Regions from separate parts of the Gordonia sp. LMA484 genome, predicted to be linked through region 2. Evidence: predicted binding sites of a transcription regulator. Region 2 holds the regulator's gene; the other holds the start of a gene.
The links. Region 2 encodes HspR, which represses chaperone genes until heat shock. Its sites were predicted from a motif close to ANNTGAGTNNNNNNNACTCANNT; they were not measured.

Region 1 (15,290 bases), 370 kb from region 2:
CGATCTTGCCTCGGTGTCGGATGATGCCGGCATCGGTCAGCAAACGCTCGACGTCGGCCTCGCCGAAGCGGGCCACCTTCTCGATCTGGAAACCCGCGAACGCCGCTCTGAAATTCTCCCGCTTGTTGAGGATGGTGCGCCAGCTCAGCCCGGACTGGAAGCCCTCGAGCGCAACGCGTTCGAAGAACGCATCGTCTCCCTCGAGTGGAAAACCCCATTCCTCATCGTGGTAGGTGGTTTCCGGCTCCACGCCAGCCCACCCGCACCGTGTCACGCCGTCATTTCCGGTGATGACAAACGACATGCAGGCTCCTCGTGTTGATCGACATCCGCACCCTACCGCCACCCCCCGACAGCCAGGAGGTTTCATCCACCACGAACACGGCGCGAACCCCGCCACCGACCGAGCAGCGACCAACCGCTCGTCGAGTAGCAACGAACGAGGTAAGCAGCCCAACCACTGCCCGAGCAGCGACCAACCAGTGGTCGAGTAGCGACGAACGAAGCGAGCAGCCCCAACCGCTGGTCGAGTAGCGACGAACGAAGCGAGGAGCGTATCGAGACCCGGCACCTACCCTGGAGACGTGTCCGCTCACGAGTACGTCCTGAACCGGCCCGACACCTTCATCACCGACGCGCTTCGCGGTCTCCTTGCGGCCAATCCGTCGATCGCGTGGGAGCCCGATCCCGGATTCCTGTACCGCCGTGACAGGGACGACGACCCTCGCGTCGCCCTGATCTCGGGCGGAGGTTCGGGACACGAGCCGATGCATTCCGGGATGATCGGCGCAGGCATGCTCGACGCCGCATGCCCCGGTCTGGTCTTCACCTCTCCCAACGCCGTGCAGGTCGTCGGCGCGACCCGATGGGCCGACACGGGCCGCGGTGTGCTCCACATCGTCAAGAACTACACCGGCGACGTGATGAACTTCCGGATCGCTCGACACATGCTGCGCGACGAGGTCTATACCGATCATGTCCTCGTCGACGACGACGTCGCGACCGAGTCAGAATCTGGACCGGGCCGACGGGGCACCGGCGCCACCATCATCGTCGAGAAGGTCTGTGGCGCCGCCGCGGCACGCGGTGACGACCTCGCGCGGGTTGCCGAACTCGGACGGCGAACCGCCGAGAACTCGCGCAGTTTCGCCGTCGCGTATCGGGCATGCACCATTCCGGGTGCTGCCGCCCCCACGTTCGAACTCGACACGGAAGAGATGGAATTCGGCGTCGGTATCCACGGTGAGGCCGGTGAGGACCGCACCGAGGCCATCGCAGCACGCGAGCTCGTGGCGCGCATGATCGATCGCATCGTCGAGTCGCTCGGCCTGGCGGCGGACGACCACGTCATCTGCCTGGTCAACGGACTCGGATCGGCGCACCCGCTCGAGCTCTCCCTCGTGTTCGGCGAGGTCGTCATCGATCTCGATCGTCGCGGGATCACGGTCGAGCGCTCCATGGTGGGGACATTCGTGACCGCCCTGAACATGACCGGATTCTCGATCACCCTCGTCCGGTTCGACGACGAGATCCTCGAATGCTTCGACGCCGACACCAGTGCGCCCGCGTGGCCCTCGCACATCGGTCGCGGGCCGGCATCGGTGTCGCACATCGCGTTCGCCGAGCCACACGACAGCGCGTCCGACGGAGACGAGTCGGCGTGGCTGTCCGAATTCGTTCGGCGCGTGATGGATTCGATCGACGAGCTGACAGCGCTCGATCAGCAGGCCGGGGACGGCGACTTCGGAGCGAACATGAAAGCGGCGCTTGCACATTTCGACCTGCCGCTGCGGGGGTCGGATGCCGAGGTGTCGACGGCGATCAGCACGTCATTCCTGGTGCGTGCCGGCGGTACATCGGGTGCGGTGTTCGGCGTTCTCTTCCGCGGGCTCGCAACAGCTTTCGGTTCGTCTGATGACTTCAGGCGGGCCTTGCGTGAAGGGACGGTGTCTGCCCTGGCCGAGATTCAGGATCTCGGAGGCGCACAGGTCGGCGACAACACCGTCGTCGATGCCCTCGGTCCCGCCGCGCAAGCGCTCTCCGACGATGAGCCGTTGTCGTCCGTGGCCGACAAAGCGGAAGCGGGCGCCGAATCCACCAGGGACACCACTGCTTCCAAGGGTCGTGCCAGCTATGTCGGCGACAATGCCCGCGGCGTCGTCGACCCGGGCGCACTGGTGATCTCGTGGCTGTACCGGGCGGCCGCGTCACGACGGTGACGCAGCGCGAACCCACTCAGACGTTCTGAACGACCTCGCGGAATGTCTCATAGGTGGACTTCAGGGTCTGCGCTGCCACCGCCGAATCGGTCATGGCTCCGGACTCACCGCACCGCCAGGTGTCCATCGAGATGTGCATGAGCGACATGTACACCGCGACGGTCACCCGCACCCGAGGATCGTCGGACGGCAGTTCCATCCGTTCGGCGACCTTGTCGGTGATGCTCCGGAACTTCTTCTCGGCGAGTTCGGTACTGCGGCCACTCACCGACGGCGCCGTCTGAATGATCCGGTTCATGGTCTCGAAACGAGCGAGATCGACAGAACCCGTCGGGCACTCACCGCAGAAGATCTGCATTTGCGCGTTGACGAGTGCCTCGAACGCGTTTCCGGTACGCGGCTGCGCGTCGAGGGATGCGGCCATGGCGGCGATCATGTCTTCGATCGGCGCCAGGATGACGTCCTCTTTGGTCGCGAAGTAACGGTTGAACGTTCGCGGTGAGATGTCGGCGGCATCGGAGATCTGCTCAACCGTCGTCGCCTCGAACCCCTGCGTATCGCACAACTCCAGCGCCGCGGCGATCAGCCGATCGCGCGTCTGTTCCTTCTTGCGTTCACGGAGACCGGCCTTGACCTGGCCCGTTCGAGGTTCAACGGCAGTCACGAGCAGATTGTAACTCGTCTGACGCAGAATTTCTGCGCCTACAGCCAATTGTCTGTATCCGCATTTTGTCTCTTGACGACTTCTGTCTGACTCTGCCATTATTTAAAGGCAGGTCTTACACACCTCTCAGGATCGAGGATCTCTTGACCACCTCCGACACTGCGATCCCGCAGGATCTCCCCCACTCAGAAATCGCATCTCCACCTCGGGCAAACTCACGCCGCTGGTGGGCACTGGGCGTCATCGCCCTCGCTCAATTGATGGTGGTGCTCGACGCCAGCATCATCACCATCGCCTTGCCCTTCGCCCAGACCGACCTCGACATCTCCGACGCCAACCGTCAATGGGCACTCACCGCCTACACGCTGATGTTCGGTGGTCTGCTGCTACTGGGCGGCCGCATGGCCGACTACCTCGGCCGCCGACGGATGTTCCTGATCGGACTCGCCGGATTCGCCGCATCCTCCGCGATGGCGGGATTCGCCTGGGACGGCATGTCGTTCTTCGCCGGTCGTGCCCTGCAAGGTGTGTTCGCGGCCATGCTCGCGCCGGCAGCACTGTCGTTGATCACCGTCACGTTCACCGAACATCGCGAGCGGGCCCGCGCCTTCGCTGTCTACGGAGCGGTGTCCGGCGGCGGTGCGGCGATCGGCTTGATCGCCGGTGGCGCGCTCACCGAGTACTTCTCGTGGCGCTGGACGCTCCTGGTGAACACCCCGATCGCCATCATCGCCGCGATCGGCGGCCTGACCCTGGTGATCCGGGACCGGCCGTCCCCGCGCACCGGCACCTATGACCTCCCCGGTGCAATCACTGTCACGCTAGGTCTCGTCAGCCTCGTGTACGCCTTCACCCGGGCGGCCGAATCCGGTTGGGGCGCAACCTCGACGATCCTGCTGTTCGCGGCCGCCGCAGCACTGCTGGTTGCCTTCGTGCTGATCGAGAGCAGAAGCGCCAGCCCGCTACTGCCGCTGCGCATCCCGGGTGAGCTGAATCGTGGCGGGGCATATCTGATCGCGTTCATCATCCCGACCGCGATGTTCGCCATGTTCCTGTTCTTGAGCTTCTACTTCCAGAACACCCTCGGCAACACGCCGCTGAAGGCGGGCGTCCTGTTCCTACCCTTCCCAGCAGCACTGATCATCTCGGCCGGAGCGGCCAGCTCACTGCTCCCCCGGTTCGGACCACGACCGTTGATGGTGATCGGCACCGTGTCGGGGATCCTGGGTTACCTGTATCTGGCGCAACTGGACTCTAGCTCGACCTGGCTCTCACACATCCTGCCCAGCGAGCTCCTCATCGCCCTCGGAATGGGTCTGGTGTTCGTGTCCATGCAGTCCGTTGCGTTGCACCGCATCGACGAACGGGACGCCGGCGTGGCCAGCGCATTGGTGAACACATCCCAGCAGGTCGGTGGTTCGGTCGGCATCGCACTACTGAGCACGATTGTGGCGCAGGTGTTCTCCAACGACCACCGCAGCGCCATGACGGTCGACCAGGCCACCGGGCAGACCGTCCCGGTGAACCCGCAAGACTTCATGTCGGCGAGCATCCACAGCTACGACGTCGCATTCTATTGCGGCGCCGGGTTCATGGGCCTCGCATTGCTGGTCATCATCGGCATGATCCGAATGGGACGACACGAGTTGGGCGACGAACCCCAGAACGCGGCCGTCGTCGCAGCCTGACGACCCTGCGAGCGTCACCCACCCGCTCCCTGAGGAGCCTGCGAGGATGCGTCACCCACCCGCTCCCTGAGGAGCCTCCGAGCCTGCGAGGATGCGTCACGAAGGGCGCCCCTTCGTGACGGTCCTCCGCTAGCGCTCCGGACCTCCTCAGAGCGTGTTTGAAAACTCAGGCAAGTTTGGCCAGTCGTCGTGACATGGTAGCGATGAGGGCGATGTACACCATGTTTTCGTGGTGGTCGGGTCGGGTTTCGTAGTCGCGGACGCAGCGGCGGTGTTTGACGATCCAACCGAAGGTGCGTTCGACGACCCACCTGCGCGGTAGGACGTGGAATCCAGTCATGTCGTCGGTGCGTTTGACGATCGTAACGGTTAGTGCCAGAACGTTTTTCGCCCAGATAAGCAGTCTGCCGCGGTAGCCGCCGTCAGCCCAGACCATAGTGATGGTGGAGAACTGGGCGCGCAGCGCGGCCAACACTCGGGCACCACCGTCGGCGTCCTGGATGTTGGCGACGTGGACCACGATCGCCAGCAGCAGACCGGTGGTGTCGACGGCGATGTGGCGTTTGCGTCCGTTGACCTTCTTGCCGGCGTCGTAGCTGCGACTGGCACCGGGCACGGTATCGGCGCCGGGGATCGATTGAGCGTCGATGATCGCCGCGGTCGGCAGCGGGTTGCGGCCGTCGGCCACGCGCAGCATGTCGCGGAGGCAGTTGTGGATGCGGCGCCACGCTCCACTGGTGACCCAGCGGTGGAAGATCGCGTAGACGGTCATCGCGGGTGGGAACTCCGAGGGGAGTTGTCGCCAGGCGATACCGCCGCGGACAACATAGAAAACGGCGTCGAGAACGGTTCGGCGACACCATTTCTCGGGTCGGCCACCGCGTCCTGCGGTGTTCCCGGCCGGTGGCAGGAGCGGTTCGAGGACCGCCCACTGGGCATCGGTGACACTGGAGGACGGATATACCTCGCACCGATGACCAGACCCGTGGGTGGGGGTCGGGCAGGACGGGCACGCACCGATGGGTGATGATGGCATGGTGAACTCCTGGTGAGTACGTGTTGTTAGCACTCACTGACCTACCAGGAGTTCACTCAAATCCCATCCGTCACACGCCGCACATCCGAGTTTTCAAACACGCTCTCAGGGATCGGGGGACGTCAGCGGGCTTGCCAACGTCACCCACCGCTCCCTGAGGAGCGAGCTTGCCGACGTCCCCCACCGCTCCCTGAGGAGCGAGCTTGCGAGCGTCACGAAGGGCCCGGATCAGCCGATGACCAGCGACTCTCCGTCGGCACCGACATTTACCGGAACCACGTCGCCGTCGTGGACATCGCCGGCCAGCAACGCCCTCGCGAGTTGGTCGCCGATGGCCTGCTGCACCAGCCGCCGCAGCGGACGGGCCCCGTAGAGCGGATCGAAACCACGCTCGGCCAGCCACTCCTTGGCCTTCGGTGTCACCGCGAGCTCCAGTCGACGCTGTGCCAGACGCTTGCCCAACTGTGCCAACTGGATGTCGACGATGGAGACGAGTTCCTCCGGGCTCAGCGCGTCGAAGATCACGACGTCGTCGAGCCGGTTGATGAACTCCGGCTTGAAGGCCGCGCGCACCGCCATCATCACCTGGTCCTTGTCGCCACCCGAACCGAGGTTCGAGGTGAGGATCAGGATCGTGTTGCGGAAGTCGACCGTTCGACCCTGACCGTCGGTCAGACGGCCCTCGTCGAGGACCTGCAGCAGCACGTCGAACACGTCCGGGTGGGCCTTCTCGACCTCGTCGAACAGCACCACCGTGTACGGACGACGGCGGACCGCCTCGGTCAGCTGGCCGCCGGACTCATAACCGACGTATCCCGGAGGTGCACCGACAAGCCTGGCGACACTGTGCTTCTCGCCGTATTCGCTCATGTCGATGCGAACCATCGCACGTTCGTCGTCGAAGAGGAACTCCGCCAATGCCTTGGCGAGCTCGGTCTTACCGACGCCGGTCGGTCCGAGGAACAGGAACGAGCCCAACGGGCGGTTCGGATCGGCGACACCGGCCCGCGCCCGACGCACCGCGTCGGACACCGCCTGCACCGCCTCCTTCTGGCCGATGACCCGGTGTCCCAGTTCATCTTCCATCCGCAGCAGCTTGGCGGTCTCACCTTCGAGCATGCGTCCGGCAGGGATGCCGGTCCAGGACGACACGACCTGCGCGACGTCGTTCGGTCCGACCTCTTCCTGCAGCATCACATCCTGACCCGGATCGGTGCCGGTCTTCTCCACCGCGGCAGCCAGTTGCTTTTCCAGCCCCGGGATCTTGCCGTAGCGGAGTTCGGCAGCACGGCCGAGGTCGCTCTCGCGCTCGGCGCGATCCGCCTCACCACGAAGCCGTTCCAGCTCCTCCTTGAGGTCGCGGACCGCGTCGATGGCAGTCTTCTCCGACTGCCACCGCGCCGAGAGTTCGTTGAGCTTCTCCTTCTGGTCGGCCAGTTCGCCGCGCAGCTTCTCCAGACGTTCCTTCGACGCGTCGTCGGTCTCCTTCTGCAGGGCGACCTCTTCCACCTCGAGTCGACGCACGATGCGCTCGACCTCGTCGATCTCGACGGGGCGCGAGTCGATCTCCATCCGCAACCGCGAGGCGGCTTCGTCGACGAGATCGATGGCCTTGTCCGGCAGGAAACGCGAGGTGATGTAGCGATCCGACAGCGACGCCGCCGACACCAGCGCGGAGTCGGTGATACGCACGCCGTGGTGCACCTCGTAGCGCTCCTTCAGTCCGCGCAGGATGCCGATGGTGTCCTCCACCGACGGCTCCCCGACGTAGACCTGCTGGAAGCGCCGCTCGAGCGCGGCGTCCTTCTCGATGTGCTGGCGGTACTCGTCCAGCGTGGTGGCGCCGACGAGTCGCAGCTCACCGCGGGCGAGCATCGGCTTGATCATGTTGCCGGCGTCCATCGCGGAGTCACCGGTCGCACCGGCGCCGACGATCGTGTGCAGCTCGTCGATGAAGGTGATGACCTGTCCGGCCGATCCCTTGATCTCGTCGAGCACGGCCTTGAGGCGCTCCTCGAACTCGCCGCGGTACTTGGCACCCGCGACCATCGAACCGAGGTCGAGCGAGATGACCGTCTTGTTCCGCAGCGATTCCGGTACGTCACCGGCGATGATGCGTTGGGCCAGGCCCTCGACGATCGCCGTCTTGCCGACGCCGGGTTCACCGATGAGCACCGGGTTGTTCTTGGTGCGCCGAGACAGCACCTGGACGACACGGCGGATCTCGGTGTCCCGTCCGATGACCGGGTCGAGTTTGCCCTCACGCGCAGCCGCGGTCAGATCGGTGGAGTACTTTTCCAACGCCTGATAGGTCTGCTCGGGATCGGCGGTGGTGACGCGCGCATTGCCGCGCACGGCGACGAATGCCTCGCGCAGTGCCTGCGGCGTCGCACCGACGTTGGCCAGGAGTTTGGCGGTGTCGGAATCGCCGGTCGCCAGGCCAACAAGGATGTGCTCGGTCGACACATATTCGTCGCTGAGCTCACCGGCAAGCTGCTGAGCTGCGCTGATCGCCGCGATCGACTCGCGGGAGAGTTGCGGCTGGGCGCTGGCGCTGGCCACCGTCGGGGCGCGGTCCACCAAAGCCTGGGCCTGTGCGCGAACCGTCGACGGGTCCACCCCGACCGCCTTGAGCAGCGGCGCGGCGATGCCGTCGGACTGATCGAGCAGGGCCACCAGGATGTGAGCCGGACGCACATCGGAATTCCCAGCACTGGCCGCCGCCTGCACGGCAGCACTCAACGCTGCCTGCGTCTTGGTGGTCGGGTTGAAGCTGTCCACTCGCGTGTACCTTTCTCTTTAGTCCAACAGACTCAAGTATGAGCCACTCGAGAGGTGCAACGCCAGTAAAGTTGAGTGCATTCCACTCAAGTCTTGGCTAGGGTGTGATGACGGTCACATTCTAGCGTCTCCTGTAACTCATTGATGCCTGCCCGGTTCCCCCGAATCCGGCGCATCCACACACCGACGGGTTGGCCCGGCCGCGGCCCGGGTGTATCCGATCATCGTGTGGCAGGTGTCCGCCTGGACGGGCACACCTGCCACACGCATCCTCAGTTCAGCGCCTTGGCGATGACGTCGGCGGCCGTTCGTCGCGCACGCTCGAGTGCGGTCGTCACGTCGAGCGTGCGGAAGTCTTCAGAGATGATCTCGACACCCCATGGGCCGCCCCATCCGATGTCGGCGAGCGCCTGGATCAGTCCGATCAGATCGAATGACCCTTCACCGCAGAACAGTCGCCGATCCCGGGTGTCCTCGAACAAGGTGCCGCGCACGGTCTCGGCCGCATCGTCGAGTTCGACGCCGAAGAGAATGTCCGAGGTGAGCGACGCCCGGAGATCGGCGATCGAGGTGCCGGCTCGGAACACATGCCAACTATCCACGAGCACACCGCAATTGGGTCGGTCCACGGCCCTCACGAGGTCGGCTGCCATCGGCACGCTGGACACCATCGAGAAGGGCATCGCTTCGATGGCCAGGCGGATTCCACGGGCGGCTGCATCGTCGGCGAGATCACGCAGGGGCGAGACGAGCGGGTCGATCGAATCCAGCGCGGTCCCGAACGCGGTGCCGATCTTGATGTGGCCGGCGCCCAGATCCGCGGCGGCCCCGAACAGCAGTGTGCGCACGTCATCGGAAGCGGCGCGTTTGTCGCCGGTCTCCCACCAGTCGGTGAGCAACTCGACCTCGACGTGCCGCAGGCCCGCGCCACGGATCGCTTCGCCGAGTGCGCCGAAGCCGGGTTCGTCGCGCAGAACACGGAGATCATCCTGAGCGATGCCGATGCCGGCCCATCCGGTGTCGGCGATTGCCTGGATGCGTTCGGCGATGGGGATCGGACTGACTTCGCTGGCCTGGAGCGGCTTGACGTTGCCGGCACTGGTCCAGCAGGTGGCGAGGAGTTCGATAGAGTTCGAGGACATGGCGTCGCTGAGCTTTCTGTGCGTGGTGGAGTCAGGCTTTCGGGATACCGATGGTCGTGCCGGTCGTCGCCGATTCAAGGGCGGCGTCGGCGAGTGCCAGTGCGAGCAGGCCGTCGTCGAAGCCGGGTGAGCACGGTTTCCCGGTACGGATGGCGGCGACAAATGCATCGAGCTCGGCGCGGTAGGCGGCCGCATAGCGTTCCAGGAAGAACGGGAAGTACGGCTGCGCTTGTTCGGTGCCGGTGGCGTCGTATCGGCGCACGGTGGTCGGCGTGATGTTGCCGGCCGACAGCATGCCGGTGGCCCCGAAGGCCTCGAGTCGCTGGTCGTAGCCGAAGGTGCAGTGACGTGAGTTCATGATCGTCACGATCTCGCCGTTGCTGCCGCGCAAAGTGACTGTCGCCGAATCGAAGTCGTTGAGCTCGGCGATGTCATCGCTGAACACGTTGGCGCCGACGGCGGTGACCTCGACGATCTCCGGAACGAAGAACCGTGCGATGTCGAGGTCGTGAATCGTCATGTCGCGGAAGATGCCGCCGGACGCCTCGATGTAGCCGCGTGGTGCGGGTTCGGGATCGCGGCTGATCACGATGAGCTGTTCGAGCCGACCGATCGCACCCGAGGCCACCTGTTGCTGGATGGCGGCGAACGCCGGATCGAAGCGGCGGTTGAATCCGAGCATGATCGGTACGCCGTGCGCGAGGACCGAGTCGCGGCATTCGCGCACCGTGTTGATGTCGAGGTCGATCGGCTTCTCGCACAACACTGCCAACCCTTTGGCCGCAGCGCGTGACATGAGATCGACATGGGTGGGTGTCGGCGAGGCGATGACGACTCCGTCCAGCCCCGGCTCCGCCAGCGCGTCCTCGGGATCCTGGACTGCGCGAGCACCGGTCGCCGCGGCGAGGGCTTGTGCGCCATCGAGGAACGGGTCGGCGACGACCGCCAGTTCGACGTCCGGGTTTTCAGCGATGCTGCGGGCATGGACGTGGCCGATGCGGCCCGATCCGAACAGGGCCAGGCGCAGCTTGTCGTTCGACATGGGTGATCCTTTGCAGTGCAGGGGCGTTGGCCCCGGAGTGACGTGTGAGTTGGCGACTACAGATCGATGCCGGCGCCTCGGTCCGCCGACGACCGATAGCAGGCGTCGATGATGCGGGCCACGGTGAGCGCATCAGAAACCGGTGACACGATCGGGGCGCCGGTGCGGATGCTGTTGATCCAGCCCCGCATCTCGGTGTGGAAGTTGCTGATGTTCTCCAGTTCGGGCAGTTCGGAGAACCTGTTCGCCTCGGTCCGGGCGAACGGCGGTGTGAAGTAGCTCTGCGTCCACTCGGTCCACCCCGCCTGGTAACCCTCGCGTGCCTCGTCGACGAACACGCGCAGCCGCTGCGGGAGCACGCCGGCCTCGATCAGCCCGTTCGTGCCGTGGATCGTGATGTTCGAGCTCTCGAACCATTCCAGGCGGTCGTGGCCGTCGAAGCTGAATGTCGTGGACATGTCGGGGTAGTTCAACAGCACCGCCGCGGAGTCCTCCCGGCTGGCATCGTCGGAGAGCTTCGACGACTTGTGCACCCGCGCGTTCACCGAGTCGGGAGCGCCGAAGACGTGCACCAGCGCATCGAGCATGTGGCAGCCGAGAATCCACAACACGCCGCCCATGTCATTGGGCTGATTGAGATGCTGGGTGAGGTGCTCCCCGGCCAGCGCCGCGCCGCGCGCGGAGACGCTGACGACGTCACCGATGACGCCCTTGTCGACCAGGTCCTTGGCGCGATTGATCGATTCGGCCAGGCGCACGTTGTAGCCCACCTGCAGGACCAGGCTGGCAGGCGCCCGCAGCTCCGCGTCGCGGAGCTGCTCGAGGTCGGCAACGGTGCCGCCACCCGGCTTCTCGACGACGACCGATTTGCCTGCGGCGAGCGCACGCAACGCATGGGGCACCATGTCCCGGCTCTTGGAGTGGACCATGATCGCGTCGATCTCGGTGTCGCCGAGGATGTCGTCGATCTCGCGTGCCTCGAGGTCGTACTTGTCGGTGAAGTACTTCAACCGGGAATCGTCGTCGGCGGCGGCGATCACCTCGACACCGTCGATCTCCCACAGTGCCCGCACCCGGGCCGACGCATGGGGATGAGTGATACCGAGTAGGCCTACGCGAATGGTGTCGGACACGGTGTGGTTCTCCTGTCTGGCAATGCTCTGGGCTATCTGCCGGTTACCTCTGTCGGGTCCGAGCAGGTGGTGAGTACATGTCTGCGGCACTTAGCCCGCTCGACTATCACCTAGTGGACATCTCGTCCAAGTGTGGCATGGGGCACGTCGCGGGTCAAGACGATGCCTCGGACACGGCCGGATCGACCCAGCCGAGATACCGCGAGAGTTCTCGGGCGCCCCACTCAACCAACTCGGATACCGACCGGCCCTCGTCCGGCTCCGCGAGGATGCCCTCGCGGAGGCCGCTGACCGACAGTGACGCGGCGACACGGCCGTAGTGGTCGAATATGGGCGCGCCGACGGCTGCGATACCAGGGGTCACGGTGTTGTCACTGACCGCGAGCCCGGTATCGCGCACCGCTTCGAGCTGTGCATACAACTCCGACCGCGACACGGCGTCGCGGCGCAGGTCATCGCTCGACGCGGCGATCGAGGCGTACTCGTCCCAGGCCTCCTTCTCCTCGAAGGCGAGCAGCGCCCGTGGGGCGGCTCCGACGTGCAAGGGAAGCGAGCGTCCCAGCTGCAACACCGTGCTGTTCACCCGCACCCCGTCGATGCGCTCGATACAGACGGCACGTGGGCCGTTGCGCACACACAGGAACGTGGTCTCACCGGTGGCTCCGTGGATCTCCTCGAGAATCGGGCGCGCAGCCTTGCGGATGTCGAGTCGTCGAACCAGCTCCGAGGCCAGGGTGAGGACCTTGCCCCCCACCCGATAGGCACCTCTGGGGGTGATCTGTTCCACCCAGCCGAGGTCCACCAGAGACGCCAGCATCCGATACACCGAGCTGGCCGGCTCGTTCGTGAGTTCGGTCAGTCGGGCAGAGGTCGCAACTCGTTCTGCGGCAAGGGCTTCCATCAGCGCCCCGGCTTTGAGGATCAGGGCAGGCGAGCGTGGGCCGCTGCGTTCGGCGACAGCGGCCGCACCCGGCCCGCCGCGTGGCACCGGCGACGAAGGCCGGCCCATCGACTCGGCGATCGCGCGTGCCGCGACCTCGAGGACCTGCGCCGCCGACTCGGCCTGCGGGACGATGCTGGACCGCAGACCGGCGACCGAGATCACGCCGACGACCTGGTCGTCACGGCGTACGGGTACCGCCACCGATGCGATACCGTCGACGATCTCGCTGTCGGTGACGCTCCACCCGCGCGTCACGGTGAGCGTCAACCGAGCGCGGAGATCGTCGACGCTGGTAGGTGTGCGGGCTGCCAGTGGTTCGAAGCCGGCCGAGGCCAGCCACTCTTCTCGGACCGCGTTCGGCGCGAACGCCAGGGCCACCTGCGATGCCGCGCCCGCATGCGGTGGTAGCACGCGGCCGGGCTCGAGGTCGCGCAGGTCCACGACCGCTCCGCCCTCCTGATCCAGGCACAGCAGGCCGCCGGGCCCCGGAACTGCGAAGTACGCGTTCATACCGACCTGTTCACGTACCCAGCGCAAATGCTTGTGCAGGTCGCGCCGGTCGACGAAGGCCTCGACGACGGCGTCGCCCCAGCGCAGCAACCCCGGGCCCAGTTCGAGTCGACCATTGGCGCCACCGCGGACGATCTCCAGCTGCTCGAGTGCGGCGGCGATCCGGTACACGCTCGGCCGGGGCTCATCGACGGATTTGGCCAGCTCAGCAGGGGTCGACGGGCCCGAGCGGGCGAGTTCGTCGATGATCTGACCCGCCTTGGTGAGCAATTGAATGGAGTTCACTGCGCCTCATCCCTGAAGTTGTCGGGCCTGCTCCGGCACGCCGATCGCCGATCCGACCCTGCCACGCAGGCGGTTGGTACCGCGCTGCCCGGAGCGTCTCTCGTCATTCGACGTTAGCCGTATCACTTTCTATCAGAACCGTGGTACTGTGCGAACACCTCGTCCATTGTATGAGAGTACATCTCCCGAACAATCTGCAGGAGGGGTCACGTCGATGACCTACGACTTCATTTATCAATCGCTTCCGATGAGGGTCCGCTTCGGCCCCGGTGCCCGCAGCCTGCTGGCCGAGGAGCTCGACCATCTCGGGCTCCGGCGCGTGCTGGTGCTGTGTTCGCCCGGGCAGGACGATGTCGCGCAGCAGATTGCGGACCTGTTGGGTGACCGCAGTGTCGGTCTGTACCCGCACGCCGTCATGCACGTTCCGGCCGAGGTCGCCGAAAAGGCCACCGCCACCGCGGCCGACCTCGGTGCGGACGGTTGTGTCACCGTCGGCGGCGGCTCGGCCATCGGCCTCGGCAAGGCGATCGCCCTCAAACACGGATTGCCGATCATCGCCGTACCGACCACCTACGCCGGCTCGGAGATGACGCCGGTCTGGGGCTTGACCACCGACGGCCGCAAGGAGACCGGACGGGACCAGGCAGTCCTGCCCCGCAGCGTCGTCTATGACCCGGAATTGACCACGACACTGCCCGCCGCCATGTCGGTCACCAGTGCGTTCAACGCGATGGCGCACGCCGTCGAGGGCCTCTATGCACCCGATACGAGTCCCATCGTGTCGTTGCTCGCCGAGGAAGGCGTCCGCGCATTGGCCGCGTCGCTGCCCGGGGTGGTCGCCGATCCCACCGGCCTCGATGCGCGCAGCGAAGCCCTCTACGGCGCCTGGCTGTGCGGCGCCACCTTGGGCGCCACGACGATGTCGCTGCACCACAAGCTGTGCCACGCGCTCGGCGGGACGCTGAATCTGCCGCACGCCGAAACACACACGGTGGTCCTTCCGCACGCGCTGGCCTTCAACGAACCCGAAGCGCCCGCCGCAGTTGCCGCGCTGTGCCGCGCGCTGCCCGGCAATGGCGCACCGTCGTCGCGGATCTGGCGGCTGTCGCGCGAACTGGGGGCACCCGCCTCCCTGGCCGAACTCGGCATGACCGAGGACGACATCGACCGCATCGTCGACGAGGTGACCGCCCGCCCGTACGGAAACCCTCGACCCGTCACTCCTGATGCGGTCCGTGAACTGCTGCGCGCGGCCTGGGCCGGAGATCGCCCGGCCGGCCACTGACCCCATCCACCTACAACCACGATCGAGATCACCATGACCGACACCGTTGCCGCCCCCACCACCACCATTCCGACTCCCGGCCCTGAGCAGGACGCGGTCGAAGAGCGACTGACCCGCAACGTCCTGCAGTCCTTCGCCGAGTGCAAAGATCCACGTCTGACCTATCTGATGCAGGCTCTCGTGCGTCATACCCATGCGTTCATCCGGGAAGTGCGACTGACCGAATCCGAGTGGAACACGGCAATCGAGTTCCTCACCGAGGTCGGCAACATCACCGACGACCGCCGACAGGAGTTCATTCTGTTGTCCGATGTGCTCGGGGCATCCATGCAGACCATCAATGTCAACAACGAGGCGGTCGGCGACGCCACCGAGGCGACCGTCTTCGGGCCCTTCTTCGTCGACGACGCTCCACGCATCGACAACGGCGGCGACATCGCCGGCGGTGCAACGGGCCAACCGTGCTGGGTCGAGGGCACCGTCCGCGACCTCGACGGTGCGCCCGTCCCAAACGCCCGGATCGAGGTGTGGGAAGCCGACGACGACGGCTTCTACGACGTCC
Region 2 (15,290 bases):
TATGTAAGTCGCGGAGCTGACAGTCGTCATGGCGGACAGGACGTCATTGTTTGCCATACAAACAACAATGTGCGACGCTTCTCGGGTGAGTACCCCCGCACGCGCCACGCGCGAAGCCGGCAAAACAACGCGCCTGGCGCTGCTCCGCGCCGCCACCTCGGTGTTCACCGAGTACGGCGAGACCGCATCGGTGGCCCAGATCTGCAAGCAGGCCAACACATATCCCAACCAGGTCACCTACTACTTCGGCTCCAAGGACCAACTCTTCGTCGAGGTGGCCTGCGCCGCGGTGCTGCGCGCCGGTCGTGACGCCGAGGACGCCGCGCAGGCCGCGACGACCGTCGGCGAGTACACCCACGCACTGATCTCCACACTGCTCGGCCGACAAGCACGCAACGTCGAGCTGTTCACCACAGCGATGTCTATGGCGTCGCGGCGACCCGACTTACGCCCACCGATCGGCGAGACGCTCGCCGTGTTGCACGACCGTGGAGCCGAGGCGCTGATGCGCACGCTGGTCCGCACGGGCTGGGAATTGCGGGCGCCCATCGACGTGGAGGCGAAGGCCTTCTGGTCGGCGATTTTCGGGCTGGTGATACAGCAGGCGGCGGCCGGTTCGCAACTCGACTCCAGCCTCGAAGATGCGGTCGCGATCGTGTTCACCAATCTTCAGATCCCCGACAGCGTTCTGCAACATGCGATCTAGCGGGTCTCGATACGGTGCTCGCCTAGCGGCTCGCACCTACTCGACCAGCGAGAAGTTTTCCCGGTGGTCGAGTAGCCGTCGAGCCGCTAGACGAGACGGCGTATCGAGACCAAGCGCGGGAGGGTCTCGATACGGCCACTCACTCCGTTCGCGACCTACTCGACCAGCGGGAGCTCCTTCGATGGTCGAGTAGCCGTCGAGCCGCTAGGCGAGACAGCGTATCGAGACCAGGCGCAACAGGTCTCGATACCGCCACTCACTTCGTTCACGACCTACTCGACCAGCGAAAGAACTCGACCAGCAGCCAAACCCCGAAAGGCAGCCACATGACCCACTCCACCGAGACCACCGCGCACCCACTCCCCCACACAACCCACACCGTCTTCAACCAGTCCGCGCCACGCGTCGACATCAACGAGTATGAACTCAACACCGTTTTGCGCGAAGCGGTCACACGCCACGACGGCGGTTGGGCCGACGACGAACTCCGCGAGATCGGCGAACTCGTGGGCAGCGCCCAGTTCCAGCAAGACGCCCACCTCGCGAACACCATCACGCCGGTGCTGCACACCCATGACCGCTGGGGCAACCGGATCGACGAGGTCGAGTACCACCCGTCCTATCACCGCATCATCTCGGCGTCGGTCGCACACGGCAGCCACACCCGCTGCTGGGCCGATCCGCAGTCCGGCTCGCATGTGGTCCGCGCTGCCGGGTTCATGTTGTTCGGGCAGATCGAACCCGGGCATGCGTGCCCGGTGTCGATGACGCATGCGGTGATCCCGTCGCTTGAACTGCAGCCCGACGTCGCCGCCCAGTGGGTGCCGAAAGCACTGTCGCGCAGCTACTCCCCCGACCTGAGCGCCGACAAGCAGTCCGCGATCTTCGGGATGTCGATGACCGAGAAGCAGGGCGGCTCGGATGTGCGCGCCAACACCACGGTCGCCAAGCCGGTCGCGGGTGGCGGCCCGGGCGGCGAATACCTGCTGACCGGCCACAAGTGGTTCTGCTCGGCACCCATGTCGGATGCCTTCCTGGTCTTGGCACAGGCGCAAGGCGCGGCCGGCGAAGGACTTTCGTGCTTCCTGCTGCCCCGCGTGCTGCCAGATGGCACCCGTAACGTGTTCCGCATCCAGCGCCTCAAGGACAAGCTGGGCAACAAGTCGAACGCGTCGTCGGAGATCGAGCTCGACGGCACCGTCGCGGTGATGGTCGGCGAGCCGGGCCGCGGTGTCCGCACCATCATCGAGATGGTCGCCCAGACCCGCCTGGACTGCGTGCTCGGCAGCGCAGCCGGGATGCGGCAGTCGGTGGCCGAGGCCGTGTGGCACGCCCGCCACCGCGCCGCCTTCGGTGCCACCCTGGCCGATCAACCCGCGATGACCGCGGTGCTGGCCGACCTCGCGCTCGAATCCGAAGCCGCCACGGTCACCGCGATCCGGCTGGCTCGCGCCCACGACGAGGATGCGAGCGATCAGGAGAAGGCCTTCCGCCGGCTGGCCACCGCCGTCGCCAAGTACTGGATCTGCAAGCGCGGACCACACCACTCCTACGAGGCACTGGAATGCCTGGGCGGCAACGGCTACACCGAGGCGTTCCCGTTGGCGATGCGCTACCGCGAGCAGCCGGTGATGGCCGTGTGGGAGGGCTCGGGCAACGTGATCGCGCTCGACGTCCTGCGCGCGATGACCCGCGAACCAGAGTCGGTCGCCGCGTTCGACGCCGAGATCAACAAGGCGCTCGGCGCCAACCGCACCCTGGACCTGCACCTCGAGCGCCTGCGTGACCAGCTCGGTGAGCTCGCCCGGATGGACACTGCCTCGGCACAGGGACATGCCCGCCGTGTGGTCGAGTCGATGGCCCTGGCGCTGGAGGCGTCACTGCTCGTGCGCTACTCCCTGGCCGCGGTCTCCGATGCGTTCATCGCCGCGCGTCTCGGCGCGGATCGCGCCTTCGAGTACGGCGCGCTGCCCACCGGCGCCGACCTGGGCGCGATTCTTTTGCGGCACTGAAGTTTTGCGGCCATTCGTGACGCTCGGCTAGCGCCTCGCTTCCTTCGAGACGCTCGCAAACTCGCTCCTCAGGACCCCGCCTCAGGGAGCGGATAACGCTCGGGCGGGCATTGTCCCGCCCGATCCCTGAGGAGCCCGCGAGGAACGAGTGAGCGTCACGAAGGGTCGCTCAGAGCAGCACACCCGGATTCAGCAGGCCTTGCGGATCGAGCGCCTGCTTGATCCGCGCGGTCAGTTCCATGACGTCCTCGCCCACCTGGTTCGGCAACCACGCCTTCTTCAACCGACCCACCCCGTGTTCGCCGGTGATGGTGCCGCCCAATGCGATCGCGAGGTCCATGATCTCGCCGAACGCCGCCTGGGCACGCGCGGCCTCGTCGGGGTCGGAGGGGTCGAACACGATCAGCGGGTGGGTGTTGCCGTCGCCGGCGTGCGCGATCACCGAGATCATCACCCGACGTTCCGCGGCGATCGTCGCGACACCGTCGATCAGGGCCGGGAGCTGCGGGAGCGGTACGCCGACGTCTTCGAGCAGCAGCGAACCGAGTTTCTCCACTGCGGGGATGGCGGCACGCCGGGCCGCGGTGAATGCCTCGCCTTCCTGCGGGTCGTCGGTGGCGAACACCTCGGTGGCACCGTTGTCCTCGAACGCCCGCTGGATGATCTCCACCTCGGCGGCACCGGCGGGCCCCGGCGCATCCGACTGCGCGACCAGCAGCGCCCCGGCCTCACGGTCGAGACCCATCCGCAGCATGTCCTCGACGGCGTTGATGGACACCGAGTCCATGAACTCCAGCATCGCCGGCCGGATCTGAGCGGTGATGGCCAGCACCGCTTCGCTCGCCTGATGCACGGTGGCGAAGCTGCCGACGACGGTCGACGCCGGTGCCTGCGGCGGCAGCAGCCGCAAGGTGATCTCGGTGACGATGCCGAGCAACCCCTCACTGCCGACGAACAGCTTGGTCAACGGCAGACCGGCGGAGTCCTTGAGTTGTTTGCCACCGAGACGCACCGCCCGGCCGTCCGCGAGCACCACCTCGAGCCCGAGGACATAGTCGGTGGTGACGCCGTACTTCACACAGCACAGGCCGCCGGCGTTGGTGGCGACGTTCCCGCCGATCGAGCAGATCTCGAACGATGACGGGTCCGGCGGATACCAGAGATTGTGCGCGGCAGCGGCGGCCTTCACCTCGGCGTTGAACAATCCCGGCTGGACGACGGCGGTTCGGGTGGCGGTGTCGATGACGAGCTCGCGCATCTTCTCGGTGGAGAGCATCAGCGCGCCGTCGACCGCCGTCGACCCACCCGAGAGGCTCGTGCCCGCTCCCCGCGTCACCATCGGCACCGCGTGCCGCGCGCACCATCGGACGACGGTCTGTACCTGGGCGGTGGTGGTCGGACGCACCAGGGCGAACGGCGTACCGGCATCCGGGTCCTGCGCTCGGTCCTGCCGGTAGGCGGCGAGGATGTCGGGATCGGTGACGACCATTCCGTCCGGCAACTCGGTGGCGAGGGATTCCGGGGTGACGACTTCGGTCATGATCCCAACTGTATGCCCCGCCGTTCGCCCGATTCTTCAACACCGCGAGGCCGCCGGAGTGACGACGCCACGCTCACCAGGCGGAAAATTGCGACGACACCGACTCACAGCAACCCCGCAGCTCATCTGCTCGATGTCCGAAGTGTCGGGTTGTACCGTCACTCACATGCCGCCTGAACCACCTGACCACGACCGGGGACTGCGGTTCGATCTGCAGTCGCTGACCCGGCGACGCATGTTCGCCCTGTTCGCCACCGGTGCCGTGGCCACGACCGCGGCGGCGTGCGGATCGGACTCGTCCGGCGGTTCGTCGGGCACGTCGTCGGCGTCTACGTCGAGCGCCGGTACCGATGCGTCGGGCACGGCGCAGGGCTGCGCGCCCGCCGCTCCCGAGGAGACCGCGGGCCCCTATCCAGGAGACGGCAGCAACGGACCCAACATCCTGATCGCCTCGGGCATCGTGCGCAGTGACATCCGGTCGAGCTTCGGCGACGCCTCGGGCACGGCGGAGGGCGTGCCGGCCACCATCACCATTCGGCTGAAGGATCTCGTCGACAACTGCACACCGGGGCAGGGCATGGCGGTCTATGTCTGGCACTGCGACCGCGACGGCAATTACTCGATGTACAGCCAGGCCGCCGCCGACCAGAACTACCTGCGCGGAGTCCAAGTGGCCGACGCCGACGGCATGGTCCGTTTCACGTCGATCTTCCCGGCCTGCTACGCGGGTCGCTGGCCACACATTCACTTCGAGGTGTTCGATTCGCTCGAGCAGGCCGTGGCCGGATCGGATGCGCGACTCACCTCGCAGATCGCGCTGCCGCAGGATGCGTGTGATGCGGTGTTCGACCACGACAGCGCCTACGCCCAGAGCATCACCAATCTGTCGCACGTGACGTTGGCGTCGGACAATGTGTTCGGCGACGGCTGGGATGCGGAGCTGGCCACGGTCACCGGCAGACCCGCCGACGGCATGACCATCGACATCACCGTCGGGGTCGCATCCAAAGCCGACAACCAGCAGCAGGTGGGTCCGCCCCCACCGGGTGGGCCGGGCATGCCCGGCGGCCCAGGAGGACCGATGCCGAGTCCACCCGGTGGGCGCGGCGGACCGCCGCCTCCGGGAACCTGAGGTTCTCAACCGCCCTGACCGGGCAAAATGGGTTGGGTGAGCGATATGAACGGGTACATCCAGGACGCGGAGAAACACTGGCCGTCGCGCTCGACACAGGTCCGGGATACCGGCCGCGCCGGGGTGACCACCCGCCACCGCGCCGATCGTTCCTGGCCCGACTACCCTGACGTTGTGTTCGGGGCGGGTGACCTGGTGGGCGGCTACGCCATTGACAGCTACCTGGGCAGCGGCAGCAGCGCCGAGGTCTACCGCGCCCATCGGGGTGATGATCCCGATCCGGTCGCGCTCAAGGTCCTGCACACGCGACCCAACGACCAGCAGCGCATGCGCGAACGCTTCGATCGGGAGTTCACCATCGCCACGCTCCTCGATCACCCACACATCGTCGACATGTATTCGCGGGGCGAGATCGACGCCGCGGACGTCGATGACGAGAACCGCACGCCGGCAACGGTTCTGTGGATGGCGATGGAGTTCATCGACGGAACGTCGGCGAACGAACTGATCACCCACCACCCGACCGAGGCCGGGGTCGCGACGATCACGGACATCGGTGAGCAGATCGCCGCGGCCTTGGACTACGCCCATCGTTGCGAGGTCTTGCACCGAGATGTCAAACCCGCAAACGTGATGGTCTCCACGAGCGCCGAGCACACGCGCGCCGTGCTCACCGACTTCGGGATCGCCCAATTGCTCGACGACGCCCGTCCCCTGGCACGCAATGGCCGGGTCCAGGGGTCGATCGCCTATGCCGCCCCGGAACTGCTGACCGCACAACGGCTCTCCCCGGCCACCGATCAATATGCCCTGGCCGCGAGCATGTTCGAGCTGCTCACAGGCGATCCACCGTTTCCGCGGGCGACTGCGTTCGCCATCACCTACGCCCATCTCCACGATCCGGTGCCCGCGCTGACCAAGGCTCATCCGTGGCTGCCGTCGTCGTTGAACTCGGTGTTCGTCAAGGCGCTGGCCAAGAACCCTGCCGATCGCTATGACACCTGTGCGGAATTCACCGACATCATCCGGCGTGCGTTGCGGGATGTCCCGGTGCCCGAACCGGCACGGAGGCGCGGGTGGTGGACGCGGTGAGCGCTTCGCGCCACCTTTCGTTCGGGTGAATGCCGAGGCACCGTATCGAGACCACCACACCGGATCTCGATACGCCCAACCGCTGGTCGAGTAGGCGCCGAGGCGCCAGCCGAGGCACCGAATCGAGACCACCACCGGATCTCGATACGCCCTCGCCTGGCGGCTCGGACTACTCGATCAGCAGGTGGGCATCGACCACTCGATCAGCGGGTGGGGCTACTCGATCAGCGGGTGGGCGTCGACTACTCGATATCAGCGGGTGGGCGTCGACCACTCGATCAGCGGATGGGTCGGCAGCTACTCCTCGATCCGGTACACCCGCAACGCATTCTCTCGGAAGACTTTCCGCAGCACATAGTCGCCGCGGGGTGAGATCAGGTCGATGAGGGCACCGATGATCATGTCGAGCGACGCGTTGGGTTTGTCGATCGGGAAGTTGGAGCCGAAGATCACCCGGTCCGCGCCGAAATGGCCGAGGACATGCTCGACGAGAGGTCCGATCATCTCGGCGAGTGTGCCTCGGCTGCCGACGTTGCCCCACCGTTCGCGCCCGTAGCCGAGCACGGGCAGTCCGAGACCCGACAGCTTGACCATCACGTTGGGGCAGGCGGCGACGGTGATCATCCGTTCGCGCCACAGGCGCAGGATGTCGGCGCGCGCCCCCGCCGTCGCCCCGGTCCGTGCGCCGACCGGACCGAACACCCCGACGGGCGCGCCGATGTGATCGACGACGATGGTCACCTCCGGGTACTCGCGCGCCAGGGTCACCACATCGTAGAGCTGATGGGAGTACACGAAGGCGTCGAAGACCAGCTTCCGCTCGGCGACCTCGGCGAAACCCTTCAGAAAGGCGGTCGAGGCGAGAATGCCGTCGCTGTCCGCGCCGTTGCGGATCTTGGGGTCCGGGTGGCGCGTGGTGATCCACCGGATGCCGCGCATGCGGTCGGTGAGCGCGGCGTGCTCGTCGAGCAGTTCCGGAAACCTTTCGGAGCGCGGATCGGCATGCGCGACGATCGCGCCGAGACGGGGCGCCGACCCGAGCCCGAACGGCAGCCCGACCACGTAACGGGTCTCCTCGACCGCCGAGCGGCCCGCCGGGGACTCCGAACCGCCGGCTGTGTCGTCGCCGCGCCAGTGCGACTCCATGTGCACCACCGTGTCGACCCGAACGCCGGCAATCGGCGGAACCATGACTGCGTCGGCCAGATACTGCATCGGCTCATAGACCCGCGCCACCGTGCTCGGGGTCAGCACGTATTCGCGGTCCGCCTGCGACACCACCATCGGGAACACCCGGTCCCCGAACGACGGGACGAACCGATACAGCCGCGAGAGTCGGTTCGCCGCCCATGGTGTGCTCCGCGGATTCCACTGGTGCAGATGGGCATCGACTATGCCCGGAATCACGCCATCGAGCGAGCTCACCTACCCGAGATTGCCACAGTTGACGCGGACCCGACATCGAATGATCGATCGTAAGTCACCGTCGCTCGACCGTTAGGGTGACTAGAGTCTTTCGGGATAATCGGGTCGACGCGGAACAACGGATCAACGGGGAGGTGAGTGCGACGTGGCCAGTCACTCTCGGCACACGCTGCATCACCTCCGTGACCTGATCAATCGCGACCCCGACCGCTTCTCCACCAACATCTACACGCGGATGTTCTCCATCGACCCGGACCTCCGGGAACTCTTCCCGGCCGTGATGGCGGGTCAGCGCGATGCGTTCTTCCGGGTGATCGACCATGTGCTCGACGTCGTGCCGAGCGAAGCCGGGCATCAGGAGCTGATCGAATTCCTGGCGCAACTCGGCCGTGACCACCGCAAGTACGGCGTGCGGCCCGAGCATTACGGCCTCATCTACCAGGCGTTGATCGCCGAGTTCGCCGCGATCCTCGGCGATTACTGGGACGACGAGGCGGCGCAGACGGTGACGCAGGCGATGATGCTGACCACCGGGGTGATGCGCGGAGCCGCCGAAACCGCGCCCCATCCGGCGTTGTGGTCGGCGCAGGTCGTGGAGAAGTTCCGCATCACCCGTGACCTGGCGGTGGTCCGGCTGCGCACCGACGCGCCGCTTCGGTTCGACGTCGGCCAGTACCTCGAGGTTCAGGTTCCGCAACGCCCGAAGGTGTGGCGCAATCTGTCCCCTGCCATCCCCCCGAACCCGGCGGGCGAACTCGAGTTCCATGTCCGTGCCGTGCAGGGAGGAACGGTGAGCTCCGCGATCGTCGGTGAGACGCGGCCCGGCGATGTCTGGTATTTCGCTCAGGGCCACGGCACGCTGCACGTCGACCGGCAGCGGCCGGTGCTGATGGTCGCGGGCGGGACGGGCCTGGCGCCGCTGCGAGCGCTGTTGATCGAGATGTCGAAACGGGCCGACTCGCCGCCCACCCACATCTTCTATGGGATGCGGTACCCGGGCGAGCTGTATGACCTCGCGGTGCTGCGTCGGATCGCGGCGACCAATCCGTGGCTGACGGTGACCGCGGTGTCGGAGGAGACTGCCGATCCGTGGTGGATCACGTCGATGGCGACGCCGGAGGCATTGGGGATCGAGCACCGGATCGGCACCCTGGCCGAGGTGGTCGCCGGGTCAGGCCCGTGGGATGACCATCAGGTCCTGATCGCGGGGTCGGCGAAGATGATCGACACGACCCGTCGCCGACTGCTCATCGCCGGTGCGCGGGCCAGCATGATCCAGCACGACCCGGTCGGCTGACGGTCCGAGCTTCCTCCCCCGGGTATCGCCAAACTCTCCACCAGCCGGCGGGGGACCTGCCGATACCAGGGGAACGAACAGAGCGTCTTCGCGTCAGGGCGGGCCGTAGGTGGTGCCCGGGCCGCCGCCGAACACGGTCTCCGTCGTCGTCTCGGTGACGGTGACGGTCGGCGCATCGGTGGCGGTCTCGGTCTCGGTTTCGGTCTCGGTGGCCGTCGACGTCTCGGTGACGGTCTCCCGCTGAGCGCGCACCGTCGTGGTCGCCACCTCGGTACGGACCTGTGTCACCGGTTCGGCAGTGCGGGTCACGGTCGTCGGTGGCGCGGTCTCGGTGACCGTGGACGTCGGGGCCGCGTCTTCGTCGGCAGCGTCGACCCCGGCGAAGACGGCCGACGCTGCGATCGCGCCGAGGGCCAAGGCCGCCACGATCGCTGCGCCGATCAGCCACCAGCGACGGTTCGACGACGCTCCGCGCACCGCGGCAGCGGGTCGCACCGCGAGTGTGGCCGCACCGACGGCAGCGGCGAGCGCCGGTTGGTGGGCCACCGTGACCGGGCGCGCCAGTGCGTACTCGAGGGCCGACGCCGCGCCGGGCACCTCCGCCCCCGGGCCGGTACACACCACCGACGTCACCGACGAACCGCCGGGTGCGGCCACCACCGCGTCGGCGACAGCACTGGCATGGGCCGGATCGGTGACGGGACCGGGGGAACCGTAGGCGAACTCGGCCGTGCCGAGCACCTCGCCGGTCGCCGAGTCCAGTGTGACCACCGACGATCCCGGCGACGGGACCGCCGCGCGGTCCAGGTCGACGACGGCGATGATGCCGCGGCCGGCGACCACCGCGCGGGCCGCCTCGGCAAGGGCGCTCGGCGAGTCGGTGACAAGAACCTTGTCGTACCAGCCAGGCCGAGACGTCCCGGGCGAAAGATTCGACTGCAGATAGCTTTGCGTGGCCGGCCGCGCACAGGCGATACCGATCCGATCGATCTCGTACGGCACGGAATCCACGAGCTCGTGGATCGCGGTCTCCGAACTCTGTGCCGACGGATCGGGCAGCTCGACCAGGTTGGTGGCGATGATCTCGCCGTCTGGGCCACGGACGATGGAGGCCACCTGATCCTCGACGACGGAGATCCCGAGCACCGACCCGGCCGAGGGCGAGCCGCCCCCGAAATGGGCGCCCTTCGTCTCGGCCATGTCCTCAGTCCTGTCTCCGGCGACGTTTCGTCCCGAGTCAGGGTAGCGGGTGGGCGATGTCGCCGATCAGTCGGCTTTACGCTTGCGCCGCGGCTGCCACACCACCAGCGCGCTGGTCCGTGGTACCGGCACCAGTTCGCCGCCACGCCGCTGGGACGCGCTGTCGAGGTCGGCCTGGAGTTCACGAACCCGCTGCTGGAGCGCGTCGACCTGATTGCTCAGGTCGATGATCCGCTTGATCCCGGCGAGGTTCACACCCTCCTCCTGGGACAGGCGCTGGATCTCGCGGAGCAGTTCGACGTCGCGCGTGGAGTAGCGCCGGCCGCCGCCGCTCGTGCGTTGCGGCGTGACCAGACCGAGCCGGTCATAGGTGCGCAGTGTCTGCGCATGCATGCCGGCGAGTTCGGCGGCGACCGAGATGAGGAACGTCGCGGCACTCTCGTTCTCGAAGTCGCGCGCCATCATCATCGCCCCCACCCGGCGCGGGGATCGAAACCGGCGGCCTTCTCCGCGGCGGCGTACTGCCGCATCGCTTCGGCGGCCGCGTCGTCCAGTTTCGGCGGTACGGCCACCTTGACGGTGACGAGCAGGTCACCGGCGCCGCCGGACCGCTTGGGCACCCCACGTCCTCGGACCCGCAGGGTGCGGCCGTCGGTGGTGTTCGCCGGGATCTTGACCCCGACGGTCCCGTCGAGCGTCGGCACCGACACCGTCGCACCGAGCACGAGCTCGGAGATGCTGACGGGCAGCTGCACTTTGAGGTCGTTGCCGCTGCGGGTGAACACCTTGTCGGCGGTGACGTGCACGACGACGTACAGGTCGCCGGACGGCGCTCCGCGACGGCCCGCCTCCCCCTGGCCGGCCAAGCGAATGCGCTGGCCGTCCTCCACGCCGGCGGGAATGCGGACATTGATGGTGCGGGCGCGGACCTTCACGCCGGTGCCCTCGCAATCCGAGCACGGATCGTCGATCCGTGACCCGGTGCCCTGGCAGTCCTGGCACGGTTCGCTGAAACCGAACGCCCCCTGGTTGCGGCTCACGAACCCGGAACCGTTGCAGTTCGGGCAGACCCGCGGACTGGTGCCCGGCTTCGCGCCGCTGCCATGGCAGGTCGTACAGGGAGCCGGGCTGGTCACCCGCAATGGGACGGTCGTACCCATCGCGGCGTCCTTGAACGACAACGACGTCTCGGTCTCGAGGTCGTTGCCGCGCTTGGGCCGAGTGGCCGTCGAGTTGCGCGGGCCGCGGTTGAACAAGCCCTCGAACAGGTCGCCGAATCCGCCGCCGGCGCCGCCCGCGTCGCCCCCGCCGAACAGGTCGCCGATGTTGAAGTCGGCGCCGGTCGACGTCGTGTAGGTCGTTCCCCCGCCTCCGGGGAAGCCCCCGGGGAACCCGTTGCCTCCGCCGCGGAATCGTCCGCCGGCGAACATGGCGCGGGTCTCGTCGTATTCCTTGCGCTTCTCGGCATCGGACAGCACGCTGTGTGCTTCAGACACCCGCTTGAATCGCTCTTCGGCCGCGGTGTCACCCGGATTCGCATCGGGGTGCAGCTCGCGAGCGAGCTTCCGGTAGGCCTTCTTGATCTCTTCAGCTGAAGCGTCAGAAGCAACGCCCAGGTCCTTGTAGAAGTCGTGTTCCAACCACTCTCTCTGCGGAGCCACCAGACGTCACCTCCTTCGATATGTCAATTGTCTGGATGAAGTTGTCCTTGTTCAGTTGTCGTTCACTCCTCCCTGAGGAGCGAGCTTGCGAGCGTCCCCGCCCCCTGAGGAGCGAGCCGAGCGTCCCCGCCCCCTGAGGAGCGAGCCGAGCGTCCCCGCCCCCTGAGGAGCGAGCCGAGCGTCCCCGCCCCCTGAGGAGCGAGCCGAGCGTCCCCGCCCCCTGAGGAGCGAGCCGAGCGTCCCCGCCCCCTGAGGAGCGAGCCGAGCGTCCCCGCCCCCTGAGGAGCGAGCCGAGCGTCCCCGCCCCCTGAGGAGCGAGCCGAGCGTCCCCGCCCCCTGAGGAGCGAGCTTGCGAGCGTCACGAAGGGCGCCCCTTCGTGACGCTCGTCGCTAGCGCTCCTCGCTCCTCAGGGAGCGGGGTGGTCGCTAGCTCTAGCGCTCCTCGCTCCTCAGGGAGCGGGGTGGTCGCCAGCCCTAGCGCTCCTCGCTCCTCAGGGAGCGGGGTGGTCGCCAGCCCTAGCGCTCCTCGCTCCTCAGGGAGCGGGGTGGTCGCCAGCCCTAGCGCTCCTCGCTCCTCAGGGAGCGGGGTGGTCGCCAGCTCTAGCGCTCCTCGCTCCTCAGGGACCGGGTGGTCGCTCAGGGAGCGAGGAGGTCACCAGCGCTCCTCGCTCCTCAGGGATCGAGAAGGGTGCGCTTATTGTGCACCAGTCTGTTCAGTTGCATTGCTCGGTGTATCAACCGGGTCGGTGACCGTGACCATCGCGTGACGGATCACCTTCTCGCCGAGCCGGTAGCCGGTGCGGTACACGGCACCGATGACCGGCTCCGCGCCCTCACCGTCGTGCTGGACCGCCTCGTGCAATTCGGGGTCGAACACGTCGCCCGGTTCGCCGAACTTGGCGAGTCCCTCGCCGGCCAGTGCGCCGGCCAGTTTGTCGGCGACACCGCGCAGCGGTCCGCTCTCGAGGTCGCCGTGCTCACGGGCACGGTCGAGGTCGTCGAGAACCGGCAGCAACTTGTCGATGAGGAGCTGCTTGCCATAGGCGACCGATCCCTGCTTCTCCTCGGCAGCCCGCCGCCGGAAGTTGGCGAACTGGGCCCGTTCTCGTTGCAGGTCCGCGGTCAGCTCGGCCACCCGCTCGTCGGCGACGTCGGCGGCTGTCTCGCCCTCGTCGGGCGCCGCATCCGTAACCGGCTCGGCTTCCGCCGGGCCCGGTCCGGCGGCCGGATCCTCGCGCACCTCACCCGTTTCCGGGTCGATGCGACGACGATCGGTCACCGTGACCGGTTCCTCGGCAGCGTGCGTGCCGTCCGGCCCGCCAGCGGTCACTTGTTGTCCCCGGTGTTCGACGGCTCGTCGACGACCTCGGCGTCCACCACGTCGTCGCCGCCGGCAGTCTCACCTTCCGGTGCGCCACCGTTGGGCGACTCCGCAGCCGATGCCGCATAGATCGCCTGACCCATCTCCTGCGACTCGGTCGACAGCTTCTCGATCGCGGCCTTGATGGCGGCGATGTCGGTGCCCTTCAGAGCCTCCTGAGCCTCCGCGATCGATGCCTCGACCTTGTCCTTGACCTCGCCCGGCACCTTGTCCTCGTTGTCCTTGAGGAACTTCTCGGTGTGGTTGACCAACGACTCGGCCTGGTTGCGGGTCTCGGCCTCCTCGCGACGCTGACGGTCCTCGTCGGCGTGCGCCTCGGCGTCCTTGATCATCCGGTCGATCTCGTCCTTGCTCAGGCCCGAGCCCTCCTGGATGCGGATCGAGTTCTCCTTGCCGGTGCCCTTGTCCTTGGCGGTGACGTGCACGATGCCGTTGGCGTCGATGTCGAAGGTCACCTCGATCTGCGGCACACCCTGCGGCGCAGGGGCGATGCCGCCGAGTTCGAACGAACCGAGCAGCTTGTTGTGCGAGGCGATCTCACGCTCACCCTGATAGACCTGGATCTGCACCGACGGCTGATTGTCCTCGGCCGTGGTGTAGGTCTCCGACCGCTTGGTCGGGATCGTGGTGTTGCGCTCGATCAGCTTGTGCATCACGCCGCCCTTGGTCTCGATACCGAGGCTCAGCGGGGTCACGTCGAGCAGCAGCACGTCCTTGACCTCGCCGCGCAGCACGCCGGCCTGCAGGGCGGCGCCGACGGCGACGACCTCATCGGGGTTGACGCCCTTGTTGGGCTCCTGGCCACCGGTGAGTTCCTTGACCAGCTCGGTCACCGCGGGCATACGGGTCGAACCGCCGACGAGCACCACGTGATCGATGTCGCCGACGGCGATGCCGGCGTCCTTGATGACGGCCTGGAACGGCGCACGGGTGCGCTCGAGCAGGTCCGAGGTGATCTTCTGGAACTCGCTACGGCTCAGCTGCTCATCGAGGAACAGCGGGTTCTTCTCCGCGTCGACGGTGATGTAGGGCAGGTTGATCGAGGTGCTCTGCGACGCAGACAGTTCGATCTTGGCCTTCTCCGCAGCCTCACGCAGACGCTGCATCGCCATCTTGTCCTTGGTCAGGTCGATGCCGTTCTGGCTCTTGAACTTGTCGACGAGCCAGTCGACGATGCGCTGATCCCAGTCGTCGCCACCGAGGTGGTTGTCGCCGGAGGTCGCGCGGACCTCGACCACACCGTCGCCGATCTCGAGCAGCGAGACGTCGAAGGTACCGCCACCGAGGTCGAAGACGAGGATGGTCTGCTCGCTCTCGCCCTTGTCCAGGCCGTAGGCCAGTGCGGCGGCGGTGGGCTCGTTGACGATACGCAGGACGTTGAGGCCGGCGATCTGGCCGGCTTCCTTGGTGGCCTGGCGCTGCGAGTCGTTGAAGTAAGCCGGGACGGTGATGACCGCGTCGGTGACGTCCTCACCGAGGTAGGACTCGGCGTCGCGCTTCAGCTTCTGCAGGGTGCGGGCGCTGATCTCCTGCGGGGTGTACTTCTTGTCGTCGATCTCGACGGACCAGTCGCCTTCGCCCATGTGACGCTTGACCGACCGGATGGTGCGGTCGACGTTGGTGACCGCCTGGTTCTTCGCCGGCTGTCCGACCAGAACCTCACCGTTGCGTGCGAAAGCGACGATCGAGGGCGTGGTGCGGGAGCCTTCGGCGTTGGCGATGACGGCGGCCTCGCCGCCTTCGAGCACGGAGACCACCGAGTTGGTGGTGCCGAGGTCGATTCCAACTGCACGAGACATATGTGTTCCTCCTAGTTCATGGGTCTGCACCCAAGTACGTGCCCG

Region 1: a site for HspR is predicted at 8,458-8,480, ahead of clpB (ATP-dependent chaperone ClpB). Genes of this name have one in related genera too.

What each region holds. Positions count from the first base shown of each region.
Region 1 covers NZ_CM176700.1:200,743-216,032, reverse strand. Annotated here, with positions in the region: gene AC4AMJ_RS00950 (DNA-3-methyladenine glycosylase I) at 1-304, opposite strand, end outside; gene AC4AMJ_RS00945 (dihydroxyacetone kinase family protein) at 585-2,219, shown strand; gene AC4AMJ_RS00940 (TetR/AcrR family transcriptional regulator) at 2,236-2,883, opposite strand; gene AC4AMJ_RS00935 (MFS transporter) at 3,027-4,571, shown strand; gene AC4AMJ_RS00930 (IS5 family transposase) at 4,738-5,607, opposite strand; gene clpB (ATP-dependent chaperone ClpB) at 5,836-8,388, opposite strand; gene AC4AMJ_RS00920 (sugar phosphate isomerase/epimerase family protein) at 8,661-9,530, opposite strand; gene iolG (inositol 2-dehydrogenase) at 9,562-10,572, opposite strand; gene AC4AMJ_RS00910 (Gfo/Idh/MocA family protein) at 10,629-11,705, opposite strand; gene AC4AMJ_RS00905 (IclR family transcriptional regulator) at 11,860-13,443, opposite strand; gene AC4AMJ_RS00900 (maleylacetate reductase) at 13,658-14,728, shown strand; gene AC4AMJ_RS00895 (intradiol ring-cleavage dioxygenase) at 14,762-15,290, shown strand, end outside.
Region 2 covers NZ_CM176700.1:6,366,812-6,382,101, reverse strand. Annotated here, with positions in the region: gene AC4AMJ_RS28350 (TetR/AcrR family transcriptional regulator C-terminal domain-containing protein) at 86-706, shown strand; gene AC4AMJ_RS28345 (acyl-CoA dehydrogenase family protein) at 1,033-2,718, shown strand; gene AC4AMJ_RS28340 (FAD-binding oxidoreductase) at 2,888-4,258, opposite strand; gene AC4AMJ_RS28335 (intradiol ring-cleavage dioxygenase) at 4,425-5,390, shown strand; gene AC4AMJ_RS28330 (serine/threonine-protein kinase) at 5,565-6,482, shown strand; gene AC4AMJ_RS28325 (amidohydrolase family protein) at 6,780-7,907, opposite strand; gene AC4AMJ_RS28320 (FAD-binding oxidoreductase) at 8,053-9,204, shown strand; gene AC4AMJ_RS28315 (hypothetical protein) at 9,298-10,404, opposite strand; gene AC4AMJ_RS28310 (heat shock protein transcriptional repressor HspR) at 10,471-10,869, opposite strand; gene dnaJ (molecular chaperone DnaJ) at 10,869-12,065, opposite strand; gene grpE (nucleotide exchange factor GrpE) at 12,760-13,395, opposite strand; gene dnaK (molecular chaperone DnaK) at 13,392-15,245, opposite strand.